One region of the Kitasatospora sp. NPDC017646 genome, then DNA from elsewhere that is predicted to be linked to it. Evidence: riboswitches for the same ligand, from Rfam matches in the RefSeq annotation. Region 1 holds a riboswitch; the other holds the start of a gene.
What was found. A riboswitch is a leader RNA that binds a small molecule or an ion and turns the genes downstream of it on or off. The one in region 1 is predicted to bind thiamine pyrophosphate.
Positions count from the first base shown of each region.

Region 2: it holds a riboswitch for thiamine pyrophosphate, as region 1 does, so the genes downstream of both, ACH4J0_RS08835 (purine-cytosine permease family protein) here and ACH4J0_RS02985 (hypothetical protein) in region 1, are expected to answer to the same signal.

Region 1 is NZ_JBIRJC010000001.1:605,663-613,294, forward strand. It holds gene ACH4J0_RS02940 (alpha-ketoacid dehydrogenase subunit beta) at 1-492, opposite strand, end outside; gene pdhA (pyruvate dehydrogenase (acetyl-transferring) E1 component subunit alpha) at 489-1,424, opposite strand; gene acsA (acetate--CoA ligase) at 1,532-3,325, opposite strand; gene ACH4J0_RS02955 (hypothetical protein) at 3,453-3,755, shown strand; partial or broken gene ACH4J0_RS02960 (SPFH domain-containing protein) at 3,994-4,182, shown strand; gene ACH4J0_RS02965 (hypothetical protein) at 4,250-4,375, shown strand; gene ACH4J0_RS02970 (hypothetical protein) at 4,412-4,645, shown strand; gene ACH4J0_RS02975 (hypothetical protein) at 4,738-4,884, opposite strand; partial or broken gene ACH4J0_RS02980 (hypothetical protein) at 4,971-5,249, shown strand; gene ACH4J0_RS02985 (hypothetical protein) at 5,315-5,794, opposite strand; TPP riboswitch at 5,874-6,044, opposite strand; gene ACH4J0_RS02990 (HPF/RaiA family ribosome-associated protein) at 6,173-6,514, opposite strand; gene ACH4J0_RS02995 (PspA/IM30 family protein) at 6,570-7,337, opposite strand; gene ftsH (ATP-dependent zinc metalloprotease FtsH) at 7,597-7,632, opposite strand, start outside.
Region 2 is NZ_JBIRJC010000004.1:130,316-137,947, reverse strand. It holds gene ACH4J0_RS08860 (PP2C family protein-serine/threonine phosphatase) at 1-259, opposite strand, end outside; gene ACH4J0_RS08855 (bifunctional DNA primase/polymerase) at 879-1,523, shown strand; gene ACH4J0_RS08850 (DUF5926 family protein) at 1,742-2,725, opposite strand; gene ACH4J0_RS08845 (ATP-binding protein) at 2,836-3,378, opposite strand; gene ACH4J0_RS08840 (glycerophosphodiester phosphodiesterase) at 3,662-4,486, opposite strand; gene ACH4J0_RS08835 (purine-cytosine permease family protein) at 4,566-5,984, opposite strand; TPP riboswitch at 5,977-6,125, opposite strand; gene ACH4J0_RS08830 (S1C family serine protease) at 6,334-7,632, shown strand, end outside.

The DNA of each region.
Region 1 (7,632 bases):
CCATCGCGCGTCCGCGACGGTGGCGGGTGCGAGGACCCGGATGCCGGGGATGTGCGCGTAGAAGGCTTCGAGGCTGTGGGAGTGCTGGGCTGCGAGTTGGCGGCCGGCGCCGGTGGTCATCCGGATCACCAGTGGCACCGCCACCTGCCCGCCGGACATGTGCAACAGCGTCGCCGCGTTGTTCAGAATTTGATCCAATGCGAGCAGGCTGAAGTTGACGGTCATGATCTCCACGATCGGACGCAGCCCGGCGATCGCCGCGCCGATGCCGGCCCCGACGAAACCCGACTCCGAGAGCGGGGTGTCCCGGACCCGCTCGGGACCGAACTCCTCCACCAAACCCAGGCTGACACCGAAGGCCCCGCCATAGCGGCCCACGTCCTCGCCCATCAGGAAGACCCGGTCGTCTGCTGCGAGCGCCTCCCGCATCGCTTCCCGCATCGCCTCGCGGTAGCTCATCGACTCGGCCTGAGGGGCCCCGCCACCGGTCATGACGACCCCTCAGCCGGGCTGTACACGAAGTGCAGCAGGTCCTCCACCGGTTCGGTCCCGCCCCGGCGCGCGTGGTCGAGAGCCGTGTCCAGCTCCTCCCCGACCTCTTTCTCCACCGCAGCGAGCGCCTCGTCGTCCAGGCCGTCCTCGGCCCGCATCCGTGTGCTGAGCGACTGGATCGGGTCACGCTCCTTCCAGCGTTCGACCTCCGCCTTGTCCCGGTAGCGGTCCGGGTCGTACATGGAGTGCGCGCGGAAACGGTAGGTGCGCAGTTCCAGGAACACCGGTCCGGCACCGTCCCGGATCGCCCGAGCCGCCCTTCCGGCGGCCCGCTCGACGGCCAGCACGTCCATGCCGTCGACCTCCCAGGCCACCAGGCCGTACGAGGCCGCGCGTGCGGCCAGGTCGGTCTGGGCGTGCTCGCGGTTCAGCGCGGTGCCCATGGCGTAGAGGTTGTTCTCGCAGGCGAGCAGCAGGGGGAGGTCCCACAGGGCGGCCAGGTTGGCGGTCTCGTGGAACTCACCCTCGGCGAGTGCGCCGTCGCCGAACAGGCAGCAGGTCACGTGTTCCTGTCCGCGCATCCGGTCGGCGAGGGCCAGCCCGGCGGCGACCGGCAGGCCGCCCGCCACGATGCCGTGGCCGCCGTAGAACCGCCGACTCGCGTCGAACAGGTGCATGGAACCGCCGCGGCCGCGGCTGCAGCCGGTCACCCGGCCGAGCATCTCGGCGAACACCGACTCGGCGGGGATGCCGCGGGCCAGTGCGTGGCCGTGCTCGCGGTAGGTGGTGACCACCGCGTCCTCGGGTCCGAGTGCACCGAGGACGCCCGCGGAGACGGCCTCCTCGCCGATGCACAGGTGGACGAAGCCCCGGACCTCGCCGGCGCTGTAGAGCTCGACGCAGCGCTCCTCGAACTGCCGGATGCGCACCATCACCCGCAGGAGATCTTGGCGGTGGGCCGCCTGCGGAGAGGGTCCGCCGCGGCTGTGCGTGCGGGTCCTGCCACGCGAGGCAGTCGGTGCTGCCGTGCGGCGCGGGCTCATCGCGATTCCTCCAGCGCCGAGGTGTCGCCCTCCGGGAGGCCCAGCTCACGCGCTTTCAGCAGGCGGCGCATCACTTTGCCGCTGCGGGTCTTGGGGAGGTGCTGGTCGAAGGCGATCTCGCGGGGCGCGATGGCCGGTCCGAGTCGCCTTCGAGCGAAGGCAGTGATCTCGCGAGCCAGGCCGGAGCCCGGCTCGAAGCCCGGTTTGAGGGAGACGAACGCCTTGACGATCTCGCCGGCGACCGGGTCGGGACGGCCGATCACCCCCGCCTCGGCGACCGCCGGATGCTCCATCAAGATGCTCTCCACCTCGAACGGCCCGACCAGGTGGCCAGCAGACTTGATCACGTCGTCGGCGCGGCCGACGAACCAGTAGTAGCCGTCCTCGTCGCGCCGGGCCACGTCGCCGGTGAGGTACCAGCCGCCCACGAAAGATGCCTCGTAACGCTCCTCGGCGTTCAGATAACCACGGAACATCGACGGCCAGCCCGGACGCAGCGCCAGCTCTCCCTCGCGCCCGGGCACCTCGATCTCGCTCACCTGGCCATCCGCCACCAGGGCCCGCCCGTCCGGCCCTCGCTCCAGCAGGCCCGCCTCCACCCCGGGCAGCGGGCGGCCCATCGAGCCCGGCCTGATCTCGGTGGCCGCGAAGTTCGCGATCATGATCGCGCCGGTCTCCGTCTGCCACCAGTTGTCGTGGATCGGCAGGCCCAGGATCTCCTGCCCCCAGCGGACCGCCTCCGGGTTGAGCGGTTCACCGACGCTGGCGATGAACCGCAGCGCCGACAGGTCGAAGGAGCGCGGCAAGTCGGGCGGGATGCCGCGGGGGCTGGCCCGCATCAGCATCCGAATAGCGGTCGGCGCCGTGTACCAGACGCTCACCCGCTCCTCGGCGAGGATGCCGTACCACCGGCGGGCCTCGTAGTCCCCCGCATCGACAACCATCGTCACCCCGTGGGTGAGCGGCGCGATGACCCCGTACGAGGTGCCCGTGACCCAGCCCGGATCGGCGGTGCACCAGAACACGTCGTCGGGATGCAGGTCCAAGGCGAAGGCCGCAGTGGCGTGGTGTGCCACCACGGCCTCGTGGACGTGTACCGCGCCCTTGGGAGTACCCGTGGTACCGCTGGTGAAGTGCAGCAGCGCCATGTCCTGCGGGTCGGTGTCCGGGATCGTGAACTCCTCGGATGCCTGCGCCAACAGCACATCGAACGAATGGGTACCCGCCAGCGGCTCAGCGCACGGGCCGACGATCAGCACCTCTTCCAATTGCGGCAACTGCTCGCGCCGGCCGGCCACCTTGCGCCGGTAAAGGTCCTCGGTCGTGACCAGCACCCGCACACCGCCCAGCCGCAGCCGTTCCTCGACCGGGACCGGCCCGAAGGCTGGGAAGAGCGGGCAGAACACCGAGGTGTTCTTCAGAGTCCCGAGAACGGACACGTACAGCTCAGGGCAGCGGCTCAGCAGCGAGGCGACCCGGTCGCCGCGGCCCACGCCCAGTGAACGCAGCACATGCGCGAAGCGGTTCGTCCAGCGGGCCAGCTCGTCGTACGTCACCGTGCTGACCTGCCGGTCCACGGCGACGCAGCGCAGCGCGGCGCGCTCGCCGCCTCCAGCGGCGACGTGCCGGTCGACCGCCTCGTACGCAATGTTGAGCCCCCGGCCGCCCGGCAGCCCACCGAGCGCCTCACGCGCCGACTCCCACGAGAAATCGCGCCGGGCCCGCTCGTAGTCGGCGAGATTGGGTGCGACTCCTGCCACCGGCCGAGCACGGATGGCCTCGGTTTCCATGGCCGCTCCCCTTCCGGGTCGCCGATAGGGCCTCTTCCAGCCTGACAGACACGGGACCGCCCGGCCTGGGGGCGCGCGGCAAGGGCCCGGTCGCCCGCCCCGGGAACTTCGCGCCGCTCCACCAGCTGTGCCTGCTGAGCACCCGCACCGACCAGCCCGCGGACTGGCTGCGCACCGGACAGGCCTGGAGCACGTCTGGCTCCTCGCGACAGTCCACAGCCTGCGCACCTCCGTCCTGCACCAGGCCGTCGAATGGCCGGAGACCCGGTGGCGCCTGCGCGACCCCGAAGGCCCACCCGACCACGTCCGGCTCATGCTGCGGCTCGGCTACGAACCTCCCGGACCGGCCACCCCGTGCCGCCCCGTCGAGGAGATCCTCGACCTGGCCGATTGGCACGACAGCCTGGGATACGGCGAATCGTCAGCCTGACCCACCCGGCCGCCCGGTGGACCAGCACGCCAGCCCTCATCGGGCGGACCTGCGGTCCGCTGCGGACCAGGTCACGGTAGGACCGCAAACCGGTCCCTTGCCTCCCGGTCGCTCCGCTCGTGGCGACGCGTTCCCGGCCCTGGCTGTCGACGCAGGCCCGCAGTCGAAGGGAGCCGAAATGACCGCCGTGACCGCAGTCCTGGTGGTGCTCGTCATCCTGGTCCTGATCGGGCTCGCGATGTCGGTCCGCATCGTCCGCCAGTACGAGAAGGGGGTCGTCTTCCGGTTCGGCCAGATCACCGGAGCACACGACCCGGGACTGCGCCTGATCATCCCGTTCGCCGACGTCATGCACCACATCTCGCTGCGGATCGCCACCATGCCGATCCAGTCCCAGGACATCATCACCCGCGACAACGTCAGCATCGACGTCTCCGCCATCGCCTACTTCCGCGTCGTGGACGCGATCAAGTCGGTCATCGCCATCGAGAAACGTGAGCTCCGCGATCAACCAGATCGCCCAGACGACCCTGCGCAAGGTCGTCGGCCAGCACACCCGCGGCAACGTCCTCTACCACCGCTACGACGGCCATTACGGCCTCATCACACCCGCCGAGTGACCCACCGGTGGGAACCACTCAGCGAGGGAGCCGATCATGACCGACCCCACCACCGACCGCACGTCCGAAGCCTTCCACCCGCCGGGCCGCGACCTCGAAAGCGCCGTCGAACGCGTGGAACTGCTCGAAACCCAGGTCCAGGCCCTCGGCCGGGCCATGCGCGCCCTCCTCCAGGGGCTGGAGGACATTCCCGACCAGGAGCCCGACCCCGAACGCGTCGGCCGCGCCGCCCGCCTGGCCCACGAACTCCTGCTCGCCCAAGGACTCTGACCACCCCCCAGGAGCGGACGGCCATGAAACTCACCTTCCTCGGCCCGCTCTACGCACGACCGGGTCCCTACGCCTGCGCCTACGTCGACACCTCACGCGACCTCGACGAACCCGACCGGGCCATCGACCTGCGCTGTCGGCACCTGGCGACCGAACTCACCACCCAGGGCGCCGACACCGCCACCACCGGCGCCGTCACCCACGTCGTCGGCACCGATCGCGATCTGCCCGGCCGACACGCAGGCCGTCTTCGCCGCCCACGGCCGCCTCGCGCTCGCCGAGGAACTGCCCGGAGCCGCCACCCCGCGACGGCGCCCGGTTCACGATGGTCCCGGACGCCACGCCGCTCGCCCTCCAGCACGCCCCCGACATTCCCTACGCCGCCGTCAGCGTCCACCGCGTCGCCCGACCGGGCGGCGCACTCACCTCCGAGCTGGAGGTCGACCTCCAAGCGGGCCGGTGGTCCACCGCCAGGGTCGCCCCCGGCCACCTGACCCGGCACCGGGTTGCGGCCTCCGAATGGCGACAGGCCGCCGCAGAGGTCGCCGAAGAACTCGCCGGCCTCGCCGACCGCAGCGAGGCCGAGACGATCGTCCTGTCCGGCTGTCCGGCTGTCCGGCGACCACTGGGCCCGCAACACCCTCACCCGGGAACTGCCCGCCCAGGCGCCTACGCAAGCGCATCGTCACCATCGACGGCGACGGCCGGGACACCGATCCCGAACGCGCGCTCATGGAGGACGAACTCGCCTGCCTGTTCCGCGGCCGCCTGTCCGCCCGCGACCAGGCCAACACCCAGCGGTTCCTGGCCCGCCGCGCCCGCCGCAGCGGTCCCGTCGAGGGCCTCGCCGCCACGTTCACCGCCCTGCGCCACGGCCGGGCCGAAGCCGTCCTGATCAACGACCCCTTCGACCTGGAACGACAGCTGTGGATCGGCGTCGCACCCAAACAACTCGGCCTCACCCAACGTGAAATGCAGGCCCTCGGCATCAGCTCCTCCCGGCAGGCACCGGCCGACGCCGCACTCATCCGCGCGATCGTCGGCACCGGCGCGGACCTCATCGTCATCCCCCACGACGAACTGCCCCTCGACGACGGCCTCGGAGCCCTCCTCCGCTACCCGGACGCCCCACGTGAGCCCGGCACACACGCTCCGGGTCCCGTCCACCCGTGCAGCCCGCAGGTCGACTGCCGGGCTGCTACCCGGGCCCTGTTCCCTTCCCCAGGCCGAACCTGCAAGGTGGGCTCCCTACGCCGGCATTGCCCGGATCAGGTGGTGGAGGTCGCCGTCGGGGTCTCGTCGACCCCCTCCGGCCTCTCAGCCCGCCCGTCGAATCCACTCCAGGACAGCACAGTTGACCACCCTGGACCGTTCCGGCCGAACTCCCTCGCTCACCCCGCAGGCCACTTCCCACGCTACGCGCCACCCTCCCGCGCACCAGGGCCGAACGACCCTCTCCCCCGGCTCTCCACGGCAGACCCGACCGAGCTGCCCGCCACGAGCCCTCCGGGCCCCGGGGCGTCCGTGTCAAGGCCCCGGTGCGCCCCGGCGGGGACCCACGAACAGGCCACCCGGCCACCGATCCCAGTGCTCCAGACGGGCGAGCCGGTACTCCAGCCGGTCCTTCAGCAGATCGATCGCCTCGTGCATCGTCTCGGCCACCACCCGCGCCCGCGCCAGGCGTCCGTTCACATCCAGGCTGGCCCGGGCGACCGCCGACCGCCGCACCGCCGGATCGCGCCCCTGCATCAGCCTCACCCGCACGGACAGCACCGGATCCCGCGCATGACGCGCCACGCCCAGCACCATGTCGCGTGCGTACTCGGCCGACTCCGGCGGCATCTCGCCCCGGACCTCCACCTCGATCACGGGCACCACTGCGGACGCCGAACGGCTCACGCCCGCCCACCTCCCGACTCGTGACTCACACCGACGACTCCCCGCCCTCTTCCGCCCGCCCCGTGCCCTCTTCCTCCGGGCCCGGGCCGGCAGGCAGCTTCGCCTTCAGGCGCTTCAACTCCTCCTCCACTTCCTGGTCCGCGCTGATCCGCTCAAGCTCGATCCGGACCTCGTCGGGGCCAGCCGGCGCGGCGGCGTCCTCCAGCGCGCCGGAGGCCATCAGCTCGTCCAACGCCCCGGAGCGGGCCTGCAGCTGCTCCGTCCGGTCCCGGGCGCGCTGCACCGCCGCGCCGACGCTCCCCATCTCCTCACCGATGCCCGAGAGGGTCTCGCCGATGCGGGTCTCGGCCTCGGCCCGGGTGTACTCGGCCTTGAGCGTCTCCTTGCGCGTGCGGAAGGCCTCCACCCGCGCCTCCAGCCGCTGCGCGGCCGCCGTCAGCTTCTCCTCCTCGGCCCGCAGCAACGGCTCCTGCTCCTCCAGATCGCCGAGCTGCCCCTGCATACCCGCCCGCCGGGCCAGCGCCTCACGCGCCAGATCCTCACGTCCTGCGGCCAGCGCCTGCTGCGCCTGCTCCTCCAACTTCTTGTTCGACTTCCGCAATTGGGCGATCTGCAGCTCCAGCCGTTTCCGGCTCGCCGCCACATCCGCCAGGCCGCGCCGGACCTGCTGCAACAGCTCCACCTGCTGGGTATACGCGTAGTCGAGCACCTCGCGAGGGTCCTCGGCCCGATCCAGCACCTTGTTCGCCTTGATCCGGAACAGTTCTGCGATGCGGTCCGCGACACCGGTCATGGATATCCACTCCTTCCCGCAGCGACTCGGCCAGGACGGTCGCGACGTGGAACACCTGCCGCTGGATCACCGGCACTCACAGCAGATGCGGTACCTCCACCGTCTCTCCGCGAATGACGCGGCACAACCCGCTGCCCCGGTCCTCGCTCGCCCGGAGCCGGGGCTTGATCACCTCCTCGCCGACCCGGGCGTGTACCGGACATTCGTGATCTCCCAGCGGCGCGAGACCGCCCCCGTCGGCCTTCTGCCGCCCCGCGCGCTATGTCCGACTGGCCTGCGCTCGGCCGGGCTCGGC
Region 2 (7,632 bases), on a different contig from region 1:
GGGTGGCGGGGAGGCCGCGGGCGCGGACGAGGCGCCCGGTGTGCTCGTGGAGGCTGGTGATATCGGACAGGCGTCCGGCCAAACGGTCCTGCACGGTGGTGGACGGTGCCGCGGGGCCGTCCGCGGGGCCGTCCGATGCGTCGGCGGGGCCGGACAGGTCGGGCGGGTCGAGGACGGTGAGCCCGCCTGGGCAGCCGGGATCGCCCGGTTCGGCGGTCGTCGGCGACGGGTGGGACGTCGACGGGTGGGAGTTGGTCATGCCGCCACTCCTGACGCGGTGCTACGTGCCATGCGGAACCCCCAGGTACGGCCAATGTGGAGCGAGCACGGCCAAAGGGCGTGTTTCGCCTCGATTCGCTACTACTCGTCATTGATCGACAGCAATGCCACCACTTCTACACAGGCCATTCGGGGCATGTCCAGATCCAGGGCGACGCGGTGGCCGCTTCCGCGGCTGCTCGACCCGGTCGGAGGGCGTGCGCGGTCGGTGCGCGCGCCGGTCGTGGCCGCAGGCATGGAGCGAGCCGCGAGCGGGCAGAACCGAGGGGACGGACCGGGCGGCCGTCGGGATCGTATGTCCGAGCCGCCCGCGCTCCCGGCCTGGCCGGAAGTCTCTCACTCGTACGGTGGAACCAAGCGCGCCCGGGCGGCGTCCATCCGGTCGCATACGGGATTCTCGTTCCAGGGGCTGTTCCAGTGCGCGGCCCTTCTCATGTCGTGCTCCACACCGTGCTCCACGTCCTAGCCGCGCCGTCCGCCATGCCGCCCGCCCCGCTTCGCGCAGCCCGGGGCCGTGTCGCCGCGGGCCCGCGTGGCGGGTCCCGACGGATGTCGGTGGGGCGGAGCGAACCGAGCGGTCAGGGAAAGGAACGAGCGCCATGCGTGAGAACCCGAAGAGCCCGGAGAGTCGGTCGCAGGAGTCGTCCGCCCGGCTGGCCGCGGCCCTGACGGCCGCCGTCGACCACCGCTGGCCCGTGGTGCCGGGCACCGTGCTGTGCGGCGGCCGCTGCTCCTGCGGCGACCCGGACTGTCCGGTGCCCGGCGCCCACCCGCACGACCCCTCGCTGCTGGCCGCCACCACGGACGCCCGGATGGTGCGCTGGTGGTGGGAGCGGCAGAGCCCGGACGCGCCGGTGCTGGCCGCGACCGGCTCCGCGGTGTCGGCGGTCAGCCTGCCCGCGGCGGCCGGTGCCCGGGCGCTGGTCTACCTGGGGGCGCTGCGGCTGCCGCTCGGGCCGGTGCTCGCGATGCCGGGCCGCTACGCGCTGCTGGTGGCCCCGTACTCGCTCGACGCCTTGGGTGAGATGCTCGCCCAACTCCCTTGGGTTCCCGGCTCGTTGCGCTACCACGGGCCGGGGGGCTTCCTGCCACTGCCGCCCGGCGGCGGGGCCGGAAGGGTGCGCTGGGTGCTGGCGCCGCGACCGGCCGTGGGCGGCGGGGTCCGGTTGCCGCAGGTCGGGCCGCTGCTGGGCGAGTTGGTGGAGGCGACGGTCCGGCTGGACAGCGGCCGCTCGGCGTACTGACGGACCGCCGGGTCGTACCGGACTCGGCGCCCGGCGGTGCGGGACGTTCCGGAAAAACAAAAGATCCGGCCGCTGGCGACGGGGGATGCACCAGCGGCCGGACTCTTTAGACAGTAACAAGGATCCGCGCCCGCGCCAATTTCCAAGACGCCCTCCAGGCCCGGAAATTGCGGCTTCGCGGCGACAATGTGACGCGTATCACCCGGATCCTGCGCGCTTTAGTTCAGGGTGACCTGACGGTTCACCAGGTTCGCGCGGGCGCGCCGCTCCTCGGCGGTCAGCGGGGTGGCGTCGGCGAGGACGGCGGCGAGCCGCTCGGCGAACTCGGCGGCCGGCTTCTCGCAGTCGGCGGCGGTCATGGCGAGCGGGAGGTCCCACACCGGGACGGTCAGGCCGTGCGCGCGGAAGGAGCCGACCAGGCGGGTGTCCGGGCCGAGCGAGGCCTCGCCGGCGGCGTTCAGCCGGGCCAGCGCGTCCAGCAGCTGCTCCTCGGGCACGGTCATCACCCAGCGCAGGTGGTTCTTGTCCGGGGTGCCGCACCAGTAGGCGGCGTCGACGCCGGCGAGCTTCTCGGTCGGGATGGCCGAGGCGTTGGCGCGCTCCAGCGAGGCGGCGACCTCGCCGGTGGCGGTCTCGGCGTCCTCCAGCCAGAACTCGAAGCCGGTGTGCACGGTCGGCGTGAAGGCGGCGGTGGTGTCCAGCAGGTCCTGGAGACGGCGGCCGCCGGGAACGGTCCGGCGGGCCGGGACGGGGCTGCCCGGCTCGGTGGCCAGGGCCAGCTCCAGGGCGTCCGCGAGGTCACGGCTGAGGTCGCCGGAGGAGGACTGGGTCTGCAGGCCCAGCAGGATCGAGCCGTCCGGGCGGCGCAGGGCCGGCCAGGCCAGCGGCAGCACGGTCGCCAGGGTCACCGACGGGACGTCACCGCCGGCGGTCCCGGCCACTCCGGCGGCCAGCGTCAGCGGCACCGTGGCGGCGGGCACCAGCTCGCGCAGCGCCACCCAGTCGGCCTCGCCCGGCAGGCCCTCGAACGGGCGGTGCACCAGCTCCTGCACCGCGTGCGACGCCTCCCGGCCGTGGCAGGCCTTGTAGCGGCGGCCCGAGCCGCAGGGGCAGTCCTCGCGGGCCCCGACCACGGGGATCTCACCCGTGACGGCGGTGGTGGACTGGCGCTGCGGCGCCTTCTTGGCGGCCTTCTTGCCCATGCTGCGGCTCTCCCGGGGACGGTGGTCCTGTTCACCGGGAAGCCTACTGAGGTTCCCCCGGCGCGCGGGACGCGCCGGGGCGGGCGTCGTGCGCGGCCCGCGGCTACCCGCTACGCGCTGCGCGCGTCGCCGCCGGTGCGCCGGGCGTGCCGGGCACGGGCGGGCAGCGCCGCCCAGACCGTCACCTCGCCGGGCGCGTCGCGCACGCCCCAGTCGCTGGCCAGCTGGTCGACGATGCCCAGGCCGCGGCCGCCGCGCGAGCTCACCGAAGGGCTTCCGGGCACCGGCCGGGTGGCCGCGCCGCCGTCGGTGACCTCCAGGGTGAGCACGCCGTCGGCGTGCATCTGCCAGCGGACCAGCACCCCGCCGTCCGGCTCGGCCGGGCCGTCCTCGCGCTCCCGCCCGCCCGGCGCCGGGTGCGTCCCGGACGGGACGCCGACCAGCACCTGGTCGACCACCTCGGCCCGGGTCCCGCGGCCCAGGGCGGGCAGCGGGCCGAGCGGACGGGCGTACCGACAGGCGTTGCTCAACAGTTCGGAGAGGATCAGTACGGCATCGTCAATAACCGGTTCCGGTATCTGCCTGTCACCCAGATCTCGACGCAGTCGGCGCCGTGCGACCCCGACACTCGCTGGGCCGTGCGGCACTGCCATGGTCGATGAAGTAGGCACTTCGCGCGCCACCATCAACGCCACCCCCGGACCTCCTTCAGCGTATGCCGAGGGATGGATGCCCCTTGGTAATGCGTCGGAAACGACCATCGGGGGATCCCGCGAGTCCATTTCGAGCAGCACGACCCAGGGTCGACGAGAGTCCATTCCACGCTCACCCTCCGTCGCCCGCAGGCGGGAATTCCGGCAATACCGTGCGCGGAAGGTTTGCCTGCCGACCAGAGTGACCGGGTCCCACCGGTACGGCGGCGGTTCCCGCCCCGGATCAGCGCCCGAGCTGCGCCAGCACCTCGGCGGGCCGGTTGGTGATGATCGCGGACACCCCGAGCTCCAGGCAGAGTTCGACGTCGGCCGGCTCGTCCACCGTCCACACGTGCACCTCGTGGCCCAGCTCGCGCAGCCGGGGCACCAGCTGCGGCCTGGCCCTGATCAGCTCGATGCCCGGACCGGCGATCCGCGCCCCGCCCGGCAGCGGACGGCCCGGCCGCAGCTGACCGAGCAGCGGCAGCATCCGTTCGATCAGGAACACCCGCCGGAAGTCGGGCGCGGCGGCGGCCACCCGGTCCAGCGCGATCGAGGAGAAGCTCATGATCCGGGCGGACGGGCGGTCGCCCTCCCGGGCCGCGCCGATCTTGAACCGTTCCAGCATCCGCAGCAGTTCGGCCTCGACCCGGCCGCGGAAGCGCACCGGGTGCTTGGTCTCGATCGCCAGGTCCACCGGGCGGCCGCAGTCCACCACCAGCTCCAGCAGCCGCTCCAGCCGCAGCACGCCCCGCAGTTCGGGGTCGGTGCTGGGCCTGCCGGTCTTCCACGCTCCGAAGTCGTACGCCTCCAGCTCGGCGAGGGTCATCGCGGAGACGGTGCCCCGGCCGTTGGAGACCCGGCCGATCCGGCGGTCGTGGACGCAGACCAGGTGACCGTCGGCCGTCACCCGGACGTCGCACTCGACGGCGTCCGCGCCCTCGTCGAGCGCGCGCCGGTAGGCCGCGAGGGTGTGCTCGGGCAGCGCGTGGGAGGAACCGCGGTGGGCGATCACCTGGACGGAGGGCGCGGTGCGCGCCACCGCCGGGGGCAGGTCTGGGCTGGTCACGGCCCCAACGATAGGGGGCGCAGGTGTCGTGGAGGCGAAGACGGTCCCAACCCGTGGGGCCGGCTCCGCCTCCGGCCGGTCAGCTCGCGGTGGCGCGCCGGGTCAGCGGGGTGAGCGCCCAGGTCGCCAGCGCCGGCACCAGGAAGGCGAACAGCGAGGCGGAGGTCCACTCCTGCGGGGTGAAGTGCAGCGACTCCTGGGCGGAGGTCCAGAAGTCCACCCACCAGCCGGCCACCGCAGTCGGCGCGATGAACTGGTAGACGGCGAAGCCCAGCACCCACGGCAGCAGCATCAGCCATCGGGACGGCGCCCGCTCGGAGAGGTCCCAGCCGTGCCGGCCGGCGCCGAAGAAGTAGTCCACCGCCAGCACCGCCAGCAGCGGCACGAACACCGAGCCGATCAGGCCGAGGAAGTTGCTGTACGTGTCGGTGAACCGGTCGATCCGCAGTGCCAGCACGGTGGTCAGCACGCCGATCCCGCCGCTCAGCACCCGGCGGTCGACCCGCGGCAGCAGGTTCTGCAGCGACATCGCGGTCGAGTACACGTTGGCGAAGGACTGGTCGGTCTCGCGCAGCACCAGCACCAGCAGGAACAGCCAGCCGGCCCAGACGCCGAGGAAGGAGTCGAAGATCCGGCCCGGGTCGCCGTCGGACTGCAGCAGCGCCATCAGGCCGAGGACGTAACACCAGACCTGGGCGACGGTGTAGCCGGAGAAGCTGCCCCAGAAGGAGGAGCGGGGGGTGCGCGAGTGCCGGGTGTAGTCGGCGGCCATCGGGACGAAGGAGATCGACACCGCGATCATCGCGTCGGTGGCTCCCAGGAAGCCGTGCCAGTTGCCCGCGCCCGGGTCGGGCACGCCCTGCCGGCCCAGCTGGACGGTGAAGTACACCATCGCGACCGCGACCGCCCCGGCCACGAAGCGGCGCAGCACCGTGATCGAGCCCAGCGGCCAGATCGTCAGCGCGGTGGTCAGCGCGCCCGCGAGCAGCACGAACAGCCAGCGGTAGCCGGTGGTGTGGGCGACGGTCTGCGCGCCGGCCGCGATGGTCAGCAGCTCGAACACGCCCCAGCCGATGCACTGGACGATGTTCAGCACGGTCGGCAGGTAGGACAGCCGGGTGCCGAACAGCCCGCGCAGGTTGGCCATCGCAGGGGCGCCGGTCCGGGCGCCGATCAGCGCGGCCACGCCGAGCATCGCGGTGCCGACCGCCGTACCGGTCACGATCGCGGTCACCGCGGCGGCCAGCGACAGTTCGCTGCCCTTCTCACCGAGCACGGTGGCCGCGGTCGAGAAGCCGATCAGGCTGACGCCGAGGTTCATCCAGAGCGCGAAGTGGTCCCGGAAGCGCAGGGTGCGCGGCGGTTCGGTGTCCAGGACCAGCGGCGCCTCGACCCGCTGGTCGAGCAGCGCCGTGGCCGTGGCCGAGCCGGCGGGGAGGTCGGGGAATTCCTTGGACGCGGAGGCGCCCGAAGAAGAGGATGGCGAAGCAGGCGGCATGGCCGATACTCCCTACGCCGGCATTACCCGGACAGGTTCCGGCGGTCAGCGCCCCCTCGACGGTCAGCCTGCCGTTCGCCTGGCGTACCGTCGACATGCGCACTCTCAGCCTGGTGGGTCCAAGCTCCCGCGTGTCAGTTTGGAGCGACAGGCTAACCGGCACGGGTACGAACGCCAAAGGCCACGGGTGCGCGGTCCGCATCGCGGGACGCCGGGCGGGGGTGGGGAGCCCCCGGCCGTCGGTGACGGCTAAGGATTCTTATGAGTTCTTCAGAGGGGTCCTTACGGCAATCGAATCGTCGGTGCGAAAAACTATGGTCCTTGGATCTGTCAGCTATGGAGGTCGTCCGTGAGCACCGAGCGCGAGGTTGGGCCCACCGGGCCGCAGGGGGAGCAGCCCGCGGGGGCCGATGAGGCGGCGGGCGCCGCTTCCGACGGCACCGCTCAGGGCGGGCACAAGCCGACCATGGCCTTCAACCGGGTGCCCGAGCCCGTGGCCGAGCCGGGTGCCGACCCGGCGGCCGAGCCGTCGGCGGCGGACGCGGCTCCGGTCGACGGTGCTCCGGCGGCGGACAGCGGGCACAAGCCGACCATGGCCTTCAGCCGGGTCCCAGAGCCGACGGCCGAGCCGGTGGCCGTACCGACCGCGGCCGACGCCGCGCCGGTCGCCGAGGCCGCTCCGGCCGGGGGCGGGCACAAGCCCACCGTCGCCTTCACCAAGGTCCCCGCGCCGGAGGCCCCGGCCGCGCCCGACGTCCAGGAGCCGGCCGTCGACCCGGTCACCGGCTACATCGACGCCCCGCCCCCGGTCCTGCCGTCCGCGTCGCCCGCCCCGGCCGCGCCCGCCCCGGCCGTGGCCGCGCAGGCCGCCGCTCCGGCCGCGCCCGCCGTGCCGCCGGGTGCCAACCCGTACGCGACCCCGACCCACGGCGTGCCCGTCGCCAACGCCCAGGAGCCGTACGGTGCTCCGGCCGCCGGCGGGCCCGCCGCGCACGGCCACCACCCCTTCGGTGCCGGCCAGCCGCTCGGCGGCTGGGGCGGCCACGACGCCGCCGCCGGCGGCGCGGGCTACCCCGGCGGCCCGAACGGCCCGCTCGGCTACCCGGCCGACTACCCCGGCGGCCCGACCGGCTCCGGCGGCCCGCGCAAGAAGCGCGGCGGCCTGGTGGCCCTGCTCGCGGCCGTCGCACTGGTCGCCGGTGTCGCGGGCGGCGCGATCGGCGTGGTCGCCACCGACCACGCCAACAGCAGCAGCTCGGTCGACGACCACCGCAGCACCACCGTCCAGGCCAGCAACACCCAGAAGAACGAGCCCGCGCCCGGCTCCATCGCCAGCATCGCGCAGAAGGCGCTGCCCAGCGTCGTCACCATCAAGGCGCAGGGCTCCCAGGAGTCGGGCACCGGCACCGGCTTCGTCTTCGACACCGAGGGCCACATCCTCACCAACAACCACGTGGTCGCGCCGACGCTCAACGGCGGCAAACTGACCGTCAAGTTCGCCGACGGCACGTCCTACAGCGCCTCGGTGCTGGGCCACGCCGAGGGCTACGACGTCGCCGTGGTCAAGATCGACAACCCGCCGAAGGCCAAGCTGGCGCCGCTGGCCCTGGCCGACTCCGACAAGGTCAACGTCGGCGACGCCACGATC